DNA from 4 places in the Janthinobacterium sp. HH104 genome. Region 2 is predicted to be linked to each of the others. Evidence: predicted binding sites of a transcription regulator. Region 2 holds the regulator's gene; each other region holds the start of a gene.
What was found. Region 2 encodes FNR, which switches genes on or off when oxygen is low (the NO sensors DNR and NnrR bind a similar motif). Its sites were predicted from a motif close to TTGATNNNNATCAA; they were not measured.

Region 1: JAB6_RS05950 (XrtA system polysaccharide chain length determinant) is a predicted target of FNR. The motif match lies at 2,051-2,064, and genes of this name have one in related genera.
Region 3: cqsA (alpha-hydroxyketone-type quorum-sensing autoinducer synthase) is a predicted target of FNR. The motif match lies at 2,125-2,138, and genes of this name have one in related genera.
Region 4: JAB6_RS01515 (KamA family radical SAM protein) is a predicted target of FNR. The motif match lies at 1,604-1,617, and genes of this name have one in related genera.

Annotation. Positions count from the first base shown of each region.
Region 1 is NZ_LRIB01000020.1:107,984-112,008, forward strand. It holds gene JAB6_RS05935 (serine protease) at 1-377, shown strand, start outside; gene JAB6_RS05940 (long-chain N-acyl amino acid synthase) at 382-1,128, opposite strand; gene JAB6_RS05945 (XrtA/PEP-CTERM system exopolysaccharide export protein) at 1,329-1,952, opposite strand; gene JAB6_RS05950 (XrtA system polysaccharide chain length determinant) at 2,207-3,736, shown strand; gene JAB6_RS05955 (XrtA-associated tyrosine autokinase) at 3,753-4,025, shown strand, end outside.
Region 2 is NZ_LRIB01000033.1:64,287-68,311, forward strand. It holds gene ccoG (cytochrome c oxidase accessory protein CcoG) at 1-1,082, shown strand, start outside; gene JAB6_RS12975 (FixH family protein) at 1,137-1,661, shown strand; gene fnr (fumarate/nitrate reduction transcriptional regulator Fnr) at 1,665-2,423, opposite strand; gene JAB6_RS12985 (response regulator) at 2,663-4,025, shown strand, end outside.
Region 3 is NZ_LRIB01000036.1:33,658-37,682, forward strand. It holds gene JAB6_RS15930 (response regulator) at 1-717, opposite strand, end outside; gene JAB6_RS15935 (HAMP domain-containing sensor histidine kinase) at 721-2,040, opposite strand; gene cqsA (alpha-hydroxyketone-type quorum-sensing autoinducer synthase) at 2,204-3,448, shown strand; gene JAB6_RS15945 (MarR family winged helix-turn-helix transcriptional regulator) at 3,452-3,919, opposite strand; gene JAB6_RS15950 (GIY-YIG nuclease family protein) at 3,977-4,025, opposite strand, start outside.
Region 4 is NZ_LRIB01000013.1:142,017-146,041, forward strand. It holds gene JAB6_RS01505 (methyl-accepting chemotaxis protein) at 1-948, opposite strand, end outside; gene JAB6_RS01510 (cache domain-containing protein) at 1,017-1,475, opposite strand; gene JAB6_RS01515 (KamA family radical SAM protein) at 1,758-3,122, shown strand; gene JAB6_RS01520 (nitrate/nitrite transporter) at 3,125-4,025, shown strand, end outside.

The DNA.
Region 1 (4,025 bases), on a different contig from region 2:
CGGTGCGCGAAGGCCAGGCCATGGCCTTTACGGGATTTCCATTAGGCACCTTGCTCGGGCTGCGCCACGTGACGCACCGCGCCACCGTGTCATCGCTGACACCGGTGGTCATGCCCAGCGAAAACGCGCAGCGCCTCGACGTCCGGCGCCTGGCGCAGCTGCAAAAGGCGCCGTACACCGTGTTCCAGCTAGACGCGACGGCGTATCCGGGCAGCAGCGGCAGCCCCTTGTTCGATCCCGAGACCGGTCTCGTCTACGGCATCGTCAACATGGTGTACGTCAAGGGCCTCAAAGAGGCAGCCATCAGCGCGCCCAGCGGCATCACGTACGCGATTCCAAGCAGCCACATGCAGGCGATCTTGCTGAAGAATAAATGAATCGTCAGTTGCGCCCCTGCCTCAACCGGTCAGTAATACCGGGCTCATCCCATGTCGGAAAAAAAAAGGGGTAAAACGACCGTTCACCCCCATGCTGTTCCATCAGGCCACCGAATTTACGGATCTGGGCCCCCATGTAATCGAGGTCCAGCCGTAGCAGCACGGCCGGCGCCCCCACGCGCGTGCACTCGCGCTCGCCGCCGAAGTCCTGGAAACCCAGCATGCGCTTGTAAAACACCACATGGCGCGGGTTGACTTCGATCACGTAATCCGTAAAGCCGTGAATATTGTGAGCATAGATATAAGAAATATGAATCAGCGCCGCAAACACGCGCTTGCTCACGCCCTTGTCGATGGCCAGGCGCGACGGTTCGCACAGGCGCCGGCCTTGCTCGCGCAGGACGTCGAGCTTGTCGCGGAAGTTTTCATCGGCGGGCAAGCCCGTCTCGTCGTTATCGAGGCACAAGGTCATGGTGCCGACGGTGGTGCCGGCCGTTTCCGCAAACAGCGTGATTTTATTCAGCGCATGCGCCGTGCAAGGATCGACGGCATAGCCGCGCCAGCCGTACATCTTGCGGATCAGCAAACTGGCCGCTTCGCGCCGGCCACGCGAATTGGCCATGCGGATATGAAAGCGCTGCAGGTCGAGCTCGTGCTCCATGGCCGGGTCGATCTGCCCCTCGCCCACCACCAGGTCACTGAAGTTGCCTGGCGTGTCGAAGGAAATTATGGGTTCATCTTCAAAGCTCATCTTGTCCTCACGTTCATCGGCAGCCGTCGAGACGGACTGAAGCCAATGCCTTGTGACAAGAGAAAAACTAGAGAAGTTCCCAGCAATAGCTAAAAAAACAGAAGAAATTTGCCTTTGGATAGCAAAATAACACGATGAAATTTGTCTATAAGTACAAAATGGCAAATATAATTGCTGTTTTGATATTGACGAGCTTGCTGTTAAAAAAAGCTTTCCGGTATCAATAACACGTCGCCCGGCCGCATCATGACGTTGGCGGAAATATCGCCTTCCTTCAGCAAATCGTCGAGCCGCACCCGCAGCTGCTGCTGGTTGCCTTCGCGTACCCGGATGATGCTGGCCTTGTTGCCGGCCGCGAAGTCGGTGATGCCGCCGACGGCGATGAGCACGTCCATCAGCGACATGCCCAGCCGGTACGGCAGCGCCTGCGGCTTGGCCGCCTCGCCGATGACGCGGATCTGCTCGCCATATGGCCCCGAGAAGTTCGTGACGATGACCGTCACCACGGGCTGCTGGATGAACTTGCTCAAGGCTTGCTCGATATCGCGCGCCAGCTGGGTCGATGTCTTGCCGCTGGCGGGCAAATCCTCGACCAGCGGCGTGGTGATCTTGCCGTCCGGCCGCACGGCCACCGTCAGCGACACTTCCGGATTGCGCCAGACGATGATGTTGACGGAGTCGCCCGGGCCGATCAGGTAATCGTGCATGGGGGCGCTGTCGTCGGAAGGCGCCAGCGGATGGCGCGTGCGGCAGGCGCCCAGCAGGCTGGCGGCGCCCGCCAGGACCAGCGTGTTGCAGACAAATGCACGGCGAAATGGATTCATGCGGAGCCTCTTCGAGTCGATGCGCGTCCATGGCCGGCCCCGCAGAACCAGCCTGGGCCGCGAACTTCCTATGATTATTAAAACCCGGCAAGTGAACCTTGAGGCGTATCAAGAAGCAATCATCTTCGGAAATCTTGCTCCACAGCCGCCCTATACTTTGCTTACTCAACAAGCAAGTATTTCTTGCAAGACGCCGTCGTTGTCCGCGCCGCCAACCCATCTACCGGGCAGCACCGTTACCTGAAGGAAGCGACATGGAAGAATTGATACAGCAACTGCTTTCCGGCTTGAAAGGCATCTGGAAGTACCGCTGGCATGCGGTGCTGGTGGCGTGGCTGGTGGCCATCGGCGGCTTCATCAAGGTGATCACCCTGCCCGACGATTACCAGACGTCGGCGCGCGTGTTTGTCGATACGCAAACTATCCTCAAGCCGTTGATGGCCGGCATGACCAGCGTGCCGAACACGGAACAGCAGGTGGCCATCATGAGCCGCACCCTGCTCAGCCGCCCGAACGTGGAGCGCGTCATGCGCATGGTCGACCTCGACCTGGACTCGAAGACCGTGCGCGAGCACGAAGCCCAGCTGGACAACTTGATGAGCCGCATCAAGATCACGGGCACCAACGCGTATGACATCTACACCATCAGCTACAGCGGACGCGACCCTAAGCTCGTGCGCGACGTCGTGCAAAGCCTGCTGACCATCTTTGTCGAAGGCAGCTTCCAGGGAAAGAAAGGCGATTCGCAAAAGGCGGTGCAGTTCATCGACGAGCAGATCAAGAATTACGAGGACAAGCTGAGCGCGGCGGAAAACCTGGTGAAGGAATTCAAGATCCGCAACAACCTGCTGCTGCCGCGCCAGGGCATCGACTATGGCAGCCAGCTGCTGATGTCGTCCGATAGCCTGAACAATGCCAAACTGGAACTGGTCGAGGCGGAACAGGCACGCAAGGCCATCCAGAGCCAGATCGAGGGCGACGAGCCCGTGCTCGACCTGGAGCCCAGCGCGTCGGCCATCACGAATCCCGAGCTCGACGAGCGCATCGCCTCGATCAACAAGAACCTCGACAGCCTGCGCATGCAATTTACCGAACTGCATCCCGACATCATCGCCTCGAAGCGCCTGGTGGCCCAGCTGGAAGAACGCAAGATCGAGGAAAACAAGCTGAAAGCGGCGTCCGGCGACCCGGGCAAGAACTACAGCCCCATGCTGCAGCAGCTGAAGGTGGCGCTGACGGATGCGGACGCCAAGGTGGCCGCCATCCGCGCCCGCGTGCAGGAATACAGCGCGCGCAACGAGCGCCTGCTGGCACAAAGCAATGCCGTGCCCGAGGTGGAATCGCAGCTGGCGCAGCTCAACCGCGACTACATCATCAACAAGGAAAACTATGAAAAGCTGATCGGCCGGCGCGAAGCGGCCAAGCTGTCGGGCGAACTCAGTTCCACCACCGACATGATGGCCTTCAAGATCATCGACCCGCCCACGGTGCAATATGCGCCCGTCGGCCCGAACCGCCCGCTGCTGTTCAGCGCGGCGCTGGGCGCGGCCCTGGTGGCCGGCGTCGCCACGGCCTTGCTCATCAGCCAGGTGCGCCCCACCTTCCTCAGCCCCTCCGAACTGCGCGATGCCACAGGCTTGAACGTGCTGGGCACGGTATCGATGAACTGGACGCCGCTGCAGCAGGTACGCCGCCGCCGCGCCCGCTATGGCTTCGGCGCCTGCCTGGGCAGCCTGTTCGTCCTGTACGGCGGGGTCATGACGGCCGCGCTGCTGAAATTCTAGATCCAAGGGAGCGACGATGAGCAGCAAGGACAGCGGCAAGCACGAACCCACGATCCTCGGCGTGGCCGAGGCCAGCGTGCCTTATACAGTGAACGGTACGGATGGCGCGGATGCAAGCCGGTCGCCCCGCTACCGCGCCCTGAACCTGGCCCGGCTGGCCGAGCAAGGCATGCTCACGCACGATGGCGGGCGCAGCGCCGTGGCCGAGGATTTCCGCATCATCAAGCGCCCGCTGCTGCGCCAGGCGCGCCCCAGCGGCAGCGACGCCATCCGCCACGGCAACCTGATC
Region 2 (4,025 bases):
GGTTCTCTTGCCCGCAAACGGTATACACGGAAATCTTCCTGTGGGTCGAACGCCGCATCGAGGGCACGCGCAGCGCGCGCATGGCCCTCGACAAGCAGGGCCCGTCCGTGCGCAAGGCATTCAAGAAGACGGCCAAGCATGTGGTATGGGGCGCCATCGCCCTGTGGACGGGCTTTACCTTTGTCGGCTACTTCACGCCGATCAAGGAACTGGCGCGCGAGGTGACCACCCTCAATTTCGGTCCCTGGGAATGGTTCTGGGTCTTGTTCTACAGCCTGGCAACCTACGGCAACGCGGGCTGGCTGCGCGAGCAGGTGTGCAAATACATGTGCCCCTACGCGCGCTTCCAGAGCGCCATGTTCGACCAGGACACCCTGATCATCACCTACGATGCCAAGCGCGGCGAACCACGCGGCGCCATGAGCAAGAAGGCCGGCAACAACGACAAGCTGGGCGATTGCATCGACTGCACCCTGTGCGTGCAGGTGTGTCCGACCGGCATCGATATCCGCAACGGCCTGCAGTATGAATGCATCGGCTGCGCCGCCTGCGTCGATGCCTGCAACAGCGTGATGGACAAGGTCGAGCGGCCGCGTGGCCTGATACGCTACAGCACCGACCATGCGATGGAAAACAACTTCAATTCGAAGCAGATACGCCAGCGCGCCATGCGCCCGCGCGTCCTGATCTACACTTCCATCCTGGCCCTGATCATCATCGCCGTATGTACCTCGCTGGCCCTGCGCACGCCCCTGAAAATGGACGTGATCCGCGACCGCGGTTCGATGGGACGCGAAGTGGAAGACGGCATGATCGAAAACGTCTACCGCCTGCAGATCATGAACACGTCCGAGCAAAGCCAGCATTTTAAAATCAGCGCTTCCGGCTTGCCGGGCCTGACCTTGCTGACGCGCGAAGAAGTGACCTTGCAGCCGACGGAAACGCTGGGCTGGCCGATCCGCCTGCGCGTGCCGCACGGCGTGGGCGAGAAGGGCTCGAACAAGATTGCGATCGAATTGCAATCGCTGGACGACCCGTCGCTGCATGTGCGTGAAAGCGCGGTCTTCATCGTGCCGCGTTAATGCAGGAAGGCCGGTCCCCGCATGGGGGCTGGCCGTTTACACAGGAGAAATACCATGTCCGACAGTCTGAAACTGCAGCCTCCCGTTGCACCGTGGTACAAGCACCGCTGGCCATGGCTGCTGATGATCGGTCCCGGCCTGTCCGTGGTCGTCGGCAGCTTCATGGGCTATATCGCGTTTACGCAGCCCGACGCGCTGGTGGTGGGCGATTATTACAAGCAGGGCAAGGCGATCAACCAGGATTTGAAGCGCGACACGATCGCCAGCGACCTGGCGATGGATACGAGCCTGGCGTACGACGTGGCGTCAGCGCGCCTGACCGGTTCCGTGCACAGCTTCGGCAAGGCCTATCAGGGGCCGTTGCAGCTGCACCTGGCGCATGCGACTTTGCCGGAAAAGGATATCAAGCTGCTGGTGCAGCCCGATGCGGCCGGCAATTTCTCGGTCGCGCTGCCGATGCTCGAGCGCAGCCGCTGGCAGGTGCTGGTGGAAAACGACAAGCGCGAGTGGCGCCTGTCCGGCATCTGGACCTGGCCCGTGCAGCGCAGCATCGCGCTGCATGCGGACGAAGAGTTATAAGCCTTACTTGCAGACGTCGGTACCGGCCGTAATGGCTTTCAGCTTGGCTGGTTGCAGGATCTCGATCTCGCGGTTCGAGACGCGCAGCCAGCCTTCCTTCTTGAATTTCGACAATAAACGGCTGACGCTCTCGATGGTCAGGCCCAGGTAGTTGCCGATTTCCTCGCGCGACATGCGCAGCTGGAATTTGCTGCTCGAATAGCCGCGCGCTTCGTAGCGCGACGCCAGGTTGACGATGAAGGCGGCAAAACGCTGCGTCGCCTGCATATTGCCCAGCAACAGCATCACGCTTTGCTCGCGCGTGATTTCCTGGCTCATCATGCGGTGGAAATGCCGCAGCAGGGTCGGCATATTGCCCAGCAATTGTTCCAGGCTGGAAAACGGGATTTCACACACTTCGCTGTCTTCCAGCGCCACCGCATTACAGTGGTGGCGGTCGGCGCTGATGGCGTCCATGCCCAGCAGTTCGCCGGCCATCTGGAAACCCGTCACCTGCTCCTCGCCGCCCGGATTGATCTGGTACGTCTTGAAGTGCCCCAGCCGGATCGCGTACAGGTTCTGGAACGAGTCGCCGATGCGGAACAGCGAGGCGCCGCGCACGATCTTGCGGCGGCGGCCGATGATCTGGTCCAGCCTGTCCATGTCGCCCATATCGAGGCCCATCGGCAGGCACAATTGATGCATGCTGCAGGTCGAGCATCGCGCACGCAACGCTTCCACGGTCACTGTGGGCAAGGTTGGAGTGAGTAGCGCTTCAGTCATGTCGGTACCTTTTAGAAAATGCAACAACAAGTTTACTGCATACAGGGTTGCCGTGTGCCAATTTCACCGCAATTTCGGCGAATAAACGACGTTCCGACTTTAATTATATGGCAACATCGTCAAAAGCCCATGCGGGGAGGGCCATTTGCGCGGCGCCGCTTGCCAACTTGATGTATTGATAGGAAAATTCCTAACAGCATTATCTGCCGCCTGTGCCGCCCGGTACTGAAAAGGAAATCATGAAGCCTCTCGGCATCAAAGCAAAAGTCGCGCTGGCCACCAGCCTGACCTCGATCGCCATGATCGCGCTGGTCACCATGATCCAGGTGCAGCATATGCGCGACGACTTCACGCGAGTACTGCTGAGCCAGCAGTCGTCCCTGATCAGCCGCACCGCTGCCGAGCTCGACGACAAGCTGGGCATGCTGCTGCAGATCGTCACCCTGACGGCCAGGCAGCAGCCGCCGGAATTGATGGCCCAGCCGGCCCAATTGCGCGAATACTATTCGCGCCGCTCGATGCTGGTGCTGTTCGACGACGTGCTGGTGCTCGATGCACATGGCGCCGTCGTGGCCGACATGCCGGAAGTGGCGGGGCGCGCCGGCATCAACGTTGCCGAGCGCGAGTATTTCCAGACCGTGCTGCGCACGCGCCAGCCCATGATCACCGAGCCGATGCTCGGCAAGTCGAGCGGCATGCCCATCGTGCAGATGGTGGCGCCCGTGCTGGCCGCCGATGGCCAGGTGGCCGGCGTGGTGATCGGCGTGCTGCGCCTGTACAAGGACAACCTGCTGGGGCGTCTGCGCTCGGAAAAGATCGGCAAGAGCGGCTATTACTTCATCCTCACGCGCGGCGCCGTGCCGCGCTACGTGCTGCATCCCGATACCAGCCGCTTGCTGCAGCCGCGCCAGCCGAACGCCAACCTGACGACGACCCAGCTGCTGAAGGAAGATGGCGAAGGCAGCATGGTCAGCACGAACAGCCGCGGCATCACGGCCGTCAACAGCTTCAAGCGTTTGAAATCGGTGAACTGGCTGCTGGCTACCTCGCTGCCCGTCGCGGACGCCTTCGAACCGTTCGATGGCGTGCTGTACCGGCTGGTGCTGTGGAGCATCCTCGCTTCGCTGCTAGCCGCATTTGTTCTGGGCTGGGTCACCGTGCGCCTGCTGTCGCCGCTGGTGCGCCTGCGCGACACCCTGCTGGCCCTGCGTACCAGCGGCAGCCGTTTCACCCCCGTGCCGGTGCAGCAGCGCGACGAGATCGGCGAACTGACGGAGGCGTTCAACGGCCTGATGAGCGAGCGCGACCGCCTGCAGCAGGAACTCGAATCGCGCGCGGCGGAACTGGAGCAGGAACGCGACCGGGCCGAGGCCGCCAACCGCGCGAAGAGCGATTTCGTGGCCAACATGAGCCATGAAATCCGCACGCCCCTCAATGCCGTGCTGGGCATGGTGTATTTGCTGGGCAATACCAAGCTCGATACGGAACAGCGCAAGTATCTGACCATGGTGCGCGTGGCGGGCCAGTCGCTGCTGGGCATCCTCAACGACGTGCTCGATTATTCGAAGATCGAGGCGCGCCGCATGGAACTGTCGCCCGTCG
Region 3 (4,025 bases), on a different contig from region 2:
GCTGCGTTCCGTCTCGATGATCATCAGCTTGGCGTGGCCGTCGCGCGTGAAAAACAAGATGCCGCTGGGATTGGGAAAAATATAGTATTCGACAAAGCCATGGCGCTGGCACAGCTCGTGCACGACGGCGGCCAGCGCCTCGTCTTGCAGGAAACTGTAATCGTGCAGCATCAGCAAGTCGCGCACGGTGTCCGTTTGTTGCAGGAAGAATTCGCGCTGCAGGGCATGGATTTCCTGTTCCAGGATGTCGAGCGCATCGTCGTCGCTTTTCTTGATGTAGCGGTCGATCAAGCCCCGGTTGAAGGCCGTCACGGCCACTTTTTCATCGGCCGCCCCTGTAAATAATATCTTCTTGCAGGGCAGGTCGCGCACGGCCTCGCAAAATTCCAGGCCATTCATCTGCGGCATCGAATAATCGACCACCAGCACGGAGGGCACGGCAAAGCGCTGCGCCTGGCCGCTGATGCGCCAGATGCGTTCGATATCGAGCGCCACGTTGCATTGGTCGGGCGGCAGGTTTTGCGTGTCGAAGTTCACGTGCAGCGGCGTTTCGCCCGGTTGCGCGCTCTGGCGCAGCCAGTGCAGGGCGCTGCTGGTGTCGTGGAAAGTCTTGCGCGCCAGGCCGGGATCGAGCTGGAACGCCAGGCTTTTCAGGAAGGAATCGCTGTCGTCGATCAGTACGGTCAGGGTCGGATGGGTGTAGACGGGCAGTTGCATGCGTCACCTCGCGCGGTGGATGGATGGAAAACGGTTGTGCGTGGGCACGGGCAGGGGTTGGGGAAATTCCAGTACGAAGATGGCGTAGGCGCCTTCGCGCGCGACGCAGCGGATGCGCGCTTGCCAGGCTTGCATGATTTGCCGGCACAGGGCCAGGCCGATGCCGCTGCCGTTGTGCGAGGGATACGAATAGAAGCGGTCGAAGATCAGCGGCAGGCGGCTGGTGGCGATGCCGCAGCCCGTGTCGATGAACAGCAGGCGCGGCACGGGATGGGCGCCATCGATGATGATGCGCACGCGGCCCTTGCCCGCGCGGTGGATGCTTTTCAAGGCATTGCGCAGCAGGTTGAGCAGGATCACCACGCACAGTTCCGACTGGCCGGGAAACGTGAAATCGGCGCGTACGTCGATCTTGACGATGTCGCGCTGGGCCGTGCTGGTAAACGGATAGCGGCGCAGCACGGCCGCCACGCTGTCGTGCATGGCCACCGCTTCGTTCGCCTCGAGCTTGCGGTTGACGGCGCTGGCGCTGAGCAGGAACAGATCGATCATGTGGTGCATATGGCGCACTTCGAACTGGATGCGCGCCAGCGCTTCCAGGCTGGCCGCGTCGGGTGGCTGGTCTTGCAGGTTTTGCTGTAGCCCGCGCTGCAGCCCGCGCACGTTCGCCTCGACGCTGACGAGGGGCGTGCGCAATTCGTGCGCCACGCTGCCCAGGCCAGCCGCCAGCCCGGCCAGTTTCTCTTGTGCGCCCACGTTGCGCCCCACTTTGACCACGGACAGCACGGCAATCGTGAACCAGTGCACGGGCAATTGCTGCAAGACGTCGCCGCTGAGCAGGAAGGCGGGATCGCCGGCCACGGCAAACGCCAGGCAGGCCAGCAGGGTGCCGCTCAGGTAAGCGAGTATGGCGATGCGCGTATCGAAGTGAAACAGCACGACCAGCGCCACCAGCAGCGAATGCACCCACATGGTCGAGGCATGGTTCATCAGGAACATGTACGTGAAGAAAAACGGCAGTTCGAAGGTCAGCCCCAGGAACAGGTAGACGCTGAACCAGGTATTGCTGAAGCGGTCGGGCCATAGCGCGGGCAGGAACAGCAGCGCCGCCACGATGCGCAGCAGCGGCGATTCATATTCCTGCGGAAAAAAATAATGCCACAGCGCGTAGTACAGGGGCATGCCCAGCGCACCGATGAGCGCCAGCTTACGCACCTGTGCGCGCCGCACAGGTGTGTGTTCGATGGCGTCGTGGAAATGCAGGAAAGGCTGGAGCAGCTTGCCTTGCCATCGTTTTCCGGAAGGGGACTGCGCATGCTTCATGATCAGGGGGCGCGTTCGTTGAGGCGTGTCAATGCAACATGATCGGCGGGTTCCCTCTGTATCAGCAGGATATCGGCATAACTGTTGAGCTGTATCAAACTCTTGCCCGATGGCTCGCGCATGTTGGATGCGGTAGTTCCCTCGCAACCAATCAGGAGTTCCTATGTTAAACGCCATTTCCCCCCTGTCTTCCCGCGCCATCCACGCCGAACAACGGATGCCCGCCTTCGTGCGCGCACGCATGGATGAACATTACGTCGAGCGCATCGAGAAGCTGCTTGGCGGCCAGCATTTGCACGAATGGCAAGCCATGCCGGCCAGTGCGGTCATGCTGGCAGGTAATGATTACCTGAACATCGCCGGCGAGGCGGCGCTGCTGGCGGCCCAGGCGCGCGTCTTGCAGGGCGGGGGCGCCATGCTGATGTCGTCCGTCTTCCTGCAGGAAGGCAGCCGCCAGCACCGGCTGGAACAAAAATTCGCGGACTATCTGGGCAGCGAAGCGTGCGTGCTGGCGCAGTCGGGCTGGGCCGCCAATGTGGGCTTGCTGCAAAGCCTGGCCGGGCCCGGCATCCCCGTGTACCTCGATATGCAGGCGCACGCTTCGCTGTGGGAGGGCGTGCAATCGGCGCAAGCCGTGCCTGTTGCTTTTCTGCACAACGATGGCACCCACCTGCAGCGCCAGATCGACAAGCATGGCCCCGGCATCATCATCGTTGATGCGCTGTACAGCACGAATGGCAGCGTGGCGCCGCTGCTGGAGATGGTGGAAATCGCCGAGCGCAGCGGCAGCATGCTGATCGTCGACGAGTCGCACTCGCTGGGCACGCATGGCCCGCAGGGCGCGGGGCTGGTGGTGGAGCTGGGCCTGGCCGAGCGCGTGCATTTCCGCACGGCGTCGCTGGCCAAGGCGTTTGCGGGCCGGGCCGGGCTGATTACCTGTTCGGCCCGCTTCAAGGGATATTTTTTGTCCGCTTCGCGGCCCGCCATCTTCAGCTCCTGCCTGCTCGAGCACGAGCTGGCGTGGTTCGATGCGGCGCTCGATTTCATCCGCGCCGCCGATGGCCGCCGCGCCGCGCTGCACAGCCACAGCGTGCAGTTGCGCCAGGGGCTGATGGATCTTGGCTACAACGTCAGCGACGGCACCGAGCAGATCATCGCGCTGGAAGCGGGCAGCGAGCCCGATACCCTGATCCTGCGCAAGGCGCTGGAACGGCATGGCATCTACGGCGCCGTCTTCTGCGCGCCGGCCACGCCGAAGAACCGCTCGCTGGTGCGCCTGACCCTGAATGCGGGCTTGCGCGAGGACGAGTGCGCCAGGGTGCTGGCCGCCTGCGCCGCCATCCGCGACGAGACGGGCATGGCGCGCTGGCCATCGACGCGGCGCCTGCGCAAGCTGGCGCTGGTGTAGATATCAGACTTGGCCGGGCTGGTTGCCGGCAATGCCGTTCAATAGCAGGGACAGGGGCGCCAGCTGTTCCGCGCTGGCATTGCCCAGCAATTCCTGGCCCAGCGCCTGCGCCGTCGTATTCGCGTGCGCCAGCAATGCCAGTCCTGCGGCCGTGATGGCGGCGTAGCCGACGCGGGCATCGCGCGCATCGGCCTGGCGCGCCACCAGACCGATTTTTTCCAGCGGCATCAGCGAGCGCGTGATGCCGGACGCCGTCAGCGCCAGACGCTCGGCCAGGTCGATGCGGCGCAGGCGTCCGCCGGGCGCCCGCTGCAAGTGGTACAGCAATTGATAATCGCCAAAGCTCAAGCCGTGCAGATTGCCCAGGGTGCTGTCGAAGCGGCGCACGAGCATGGCCTGGGCGCGCGCCAGGCGCAGGCAAAAGTCCAGCGCGCTGCCGCCGTCCGGCGGCGGGGGAGTGAGATCGGTCATGACATCCTTTTCATTTGCTGCGCAGTGCGTGAGTGCGCAAGTGTAAAGCATGGCCGCTCAATAGCGTGATTGCCCCTGCTCCAGCAGCTGCGCCTGGTGCAGCGCC
Region 4 (4,025 bases), on a different contig from region 2:
TGCGTTGTCATTGACGGCTTGCGTCAGTGCCTCCATGGCGCTCGACGTTTCTTCCAGCGAACTGGCTTGCATTTCCGTGCGCGCCGATAAGTCCAGATTGCCGGTGGCAATTTCACGCGAGGCCGTGTCGATCGATTGCACGGCGTCCATGATGGTGCGCAAGGTCTGATTCAGGTGGGCGATGGTCTGGTCCAGCACGCGCGACGTGGCGGCGATTTCGTCATTGCCCTGCTTGGGCGCGCCCGCCATCAGCTTGCCCGCCGCCAGGTCTTGCACGGCGTCGGCAATGCCGCGGATTTCCGCCAGCATGGCGCGCCGCACCAGCATGGTCACGACGATGGAAACAAGGATCGACAGCAGCACCGTCAGCAGCAAGCTCCAGCCCAGGCTGCGGAACTCGGCGCTGGCCGTCGCATGGGCCTCGCTGCTGAGGCTTGTTTCCAGGGCCGACAGTTGCGCCAGCTGGGTGTTGAGCTGGACGAATTGGGTTTCCGCCTTGAGCATGGAATTGGTGGCGATCGACTGGTCCATCTGCGCCATTTCCATGGTTTCCAGCACGGCCTTGCGATAGCCGGCCAGCGCCGTGATGGCCGCATCGACCAGGGCGCGCTCGGCACCCGTGGCCGTGGCGCGCAGCGTGGCCAGCTGGGCGCCGATGGCCGCGTGGCGCGCCTTGATCTGTTGCTCCAATGTATCGAGGCGGGCCTTGGCAAAGCTGCCATTCGTCCACGACAGCAACTGGTACATATTGCCGTGCACCTGCTTGGCCTCTCCTAGTACGTCGGCGGCCGCCTTCAAATGCGTGATGCGTACCCGCACCATGTTTTCCAACGAGGCATTTTGCCGCACCATGCCATACCAGGCGCCGCTCGAGCTGAGTATCAGCAGCAGCAAGACCAGGGTGGGCGCCAGCAATAATTTTGGTCCGATGCGTAATTGATTGAGCATGCTTGACTCCTGGCGATGGCTGTTCCAACCGCAGGCGGCGCACGGCGTGCGTGCGCGCCGCCCCCGTCTTATTTTTTGTAGATGCCCGCTTCCAGCACCACATCGTTGACGCGCAGAATGTAGGTGGTCTTCGGCTCGATCTTGCCGCTGACGGGATTCTTGTACTGGTAATCGACCCAGCCCTTGCCCTGCTTTTGTGCCAGTTCAATGATTTCACGGCGATATTTCTTGCCGTTCGCATCGGGCACATCCGTCAAATCCTTGCCCACGATGGAAGGATTGATGGGGTGGGCCAGCACGATGCCCGTCTTGATGTCGCGCATGTCCACATATAGCGAGCCCTGCACGAAGTCCGGGTCTTTCGCCGTGATTTTCTTCATCATTTCTTCCTTGCCATGCGCCTTCATGAAGGCGGCGCCCCGTTCGGCCATGGCGATCGCATCTTTTTCCGTTGGTTCGACCGCGGCACTGACGCTGCCGCCGGCAAATGCCAGGCACAGCAGGCTGCCCGTGAATAAGCGTTTCATGAAAGCTCCTTGTGATATCGAGGGAAGTGTTGCCAAGACGTAATTTACGTCGCCGAAGTTCGTCTCAGCTTGCGTTGGAACAAACTAAGGTGTTGCTTGTAGGCAGCATGCAACGTCTCGACGGCTTGTTGATATGCAGCAATTTGGTTCCGAATGGCAAGAATTATGATGACTTTTGCAGCATGCCTGGGTGATCTGGCATGCGGGAGAAAAAGGCTGGGATTGGCCGATATACGGTCAATTTCATAAAAGTTATCGCTATTTACAGGCAAGGAGCCGATCGTGTCCGCACTCATTACCGAGCCGTTTTCACCCAAGTTCAAGCCGTATACGCGGCAAACCATTCAGCAGGCGCGGCAGTGGGAATGGCTGCCGGAAGAGCAGCGCGAAGCCGTGCAAGTGGTGTCGCACGTCTTGCCATTTCGCACCAATGAATATGTGCTTGATCAACTGATCGACTGGAACAACATCCCTGACGACCCCATCTACCGCCTCGTCTTCCCCCACCGCGACATGCTGCCACCCGAGCAGTACGCGCACCTGCGCGACTTGGTGCTGGTGCAGCGCGACAAGGCGGCCATTGATGCCTATGTGCATGGCTTGCGCCTGGGCATGAATCCTCATCCTGCCGGGCAGATGACGCATAACGTGCCCCGGGTTAACGATGCGCCCGTGCGCGGCCTGCAGCATAAATATGCACAAACGGTGCTGTTCTTCCCCAGCGCGGGGCAGACCTGCCACGCGTATTGCACTTTCTGCTTCCGCTGGCCCCAGTTCGTCGGCATGGACGACATGAAGTTCGATGCGCGCGAGTCGCATGAGCTGGTTGCTTACCTGAAACTGCATCCGGAAGTGACGGACGTGCTGATCACGGGCGGCGACCCGATGATCATGAACACGCGGCAACTGGCCGCCTACCTGGAGCCGCTGCTGGCGCCGGGCCTGGAACACATCCAGAACATTCGCATCGGCACCAAGGCGGTGGCGTATTGGCCGCAGCGTTTTGTATCGGACCGCGATGCGGATGAGTTGATGCGCCTGTTCGAGCGCATCGTCAAGGCGGGCAAGAACCTGGCCGTGATGGGCCATTACAGCCATGCCGTCGAGTTGCGCCAGAACATTGCCCAGCAAGCCGTAAAACGCATCGTCTCCACGGGCGCCACCTTGCGCATGCAGGGGCCGCTGATCCGTCACATCAATGAAGACCCGGCAAGCTGGGCCGAGCTGTGGCAGACGGGCACGCGTCTGGGGGCGATTCCGTATTACATGTTTGTCGAACGGGACACGGGTCCGCGCGGCTATTTCGAGTTGCCCTTGGCAAAGGCGCACGAGATTTTCCAGGCCGCCTACCAGATGGTGTCGGGCCTGTCGCGCACGGTGCGCGGACCGTCCATGAGCGCCTTCCCCGGCAAGGTCGTCATCGACGGCATCGTCACCATCAATGGCGAAAAACTGTTTGCCCTGCAATTTTTGCAGGCACGTAACCCGGACTGGGTGCGCCGGCCGTTTTATGCCAAGTTCGACGCGGAAGCGACGTGGCTGGACCATTTGAAACCCGCATTTGGCCACGACAAGTTTTTCTTTGAAATGGATGAGCCCGTGCCGCAGTTGCCGCATAAAATCATCCGCCTGGCACAGGCCGCCTGAGCATGCACGCGGCCGTTGCGCCTGCCCGCTCCGGCGTGGCCGTGTTTTGCCTGGTGTTCCTGCCGTTCGCGCTCGGGCATTACCTGTCGTGTCTGCTGCGCGGCGTCAATGCCGTGCTGACGGCCGAGTTGCTGGGCGCCATCGCCCTGACACCAGCCCAGCTGGGCCTGCTGACCAGCGCTTTTTTTCTCGCCTTTGCGCTCGTGCAACTGCCGATCGGTATGGCGCTCGACCGCTACGGTCCCCGCGCGGTGCAACTGTGGCTGCTGGCGCTGGCGGCCTTGGGCGTGTGGCTGTTCAGCCGGGGTCACAGCTTTGCCGAGCTGATGTGGGCGCGTGCCTTGATGGGCGCGGGGCTGGGCGGCTGTTTCATGGCCGCCGTGAAAGCGGTCTCGTGCGCCATCGCGCCATCGCGCCTGCCGTCCGTGCATGGCTATCTGATCGCTGTGGGTGGCCTCGGTGCTGCCACGGCCACCATGCCCGTCAAGCTGGCGCTGCACTACACGGACTGGCGCGGCGTCTTCCTGGGCCTGGCGCTGGCGGCACTGGCCATCGGCTTGCTGATCCGCCTGCTGTCGCCAGCCATGCCCGCGCCTGCCGCTGGCACGAGCAAGGTGAGCAAGGTCAGTGTCTGGAGCGTGTACCGCGATCCCGGCTTTCGCCGCACCATCGCGCTGATCCTGCTGCCGCACACTGTGTTCTTTGGCGTGCAGGGCTTGTGGATAGGCCGCTGGCTGGCCGACGTGGGCGGCTTGTCCGACGATAACGTCGCGTATTTGTTGTACCTGGGCATGGCGGCCGTCATCTTCGGCGCCATCGGCATGGGCATGCTGACGGAGTGGGCGGGGCGGCGCGCGATTGAACCAATGCAGGTGGCGGGCGCCGGCATCGTCCTGTTTGTCG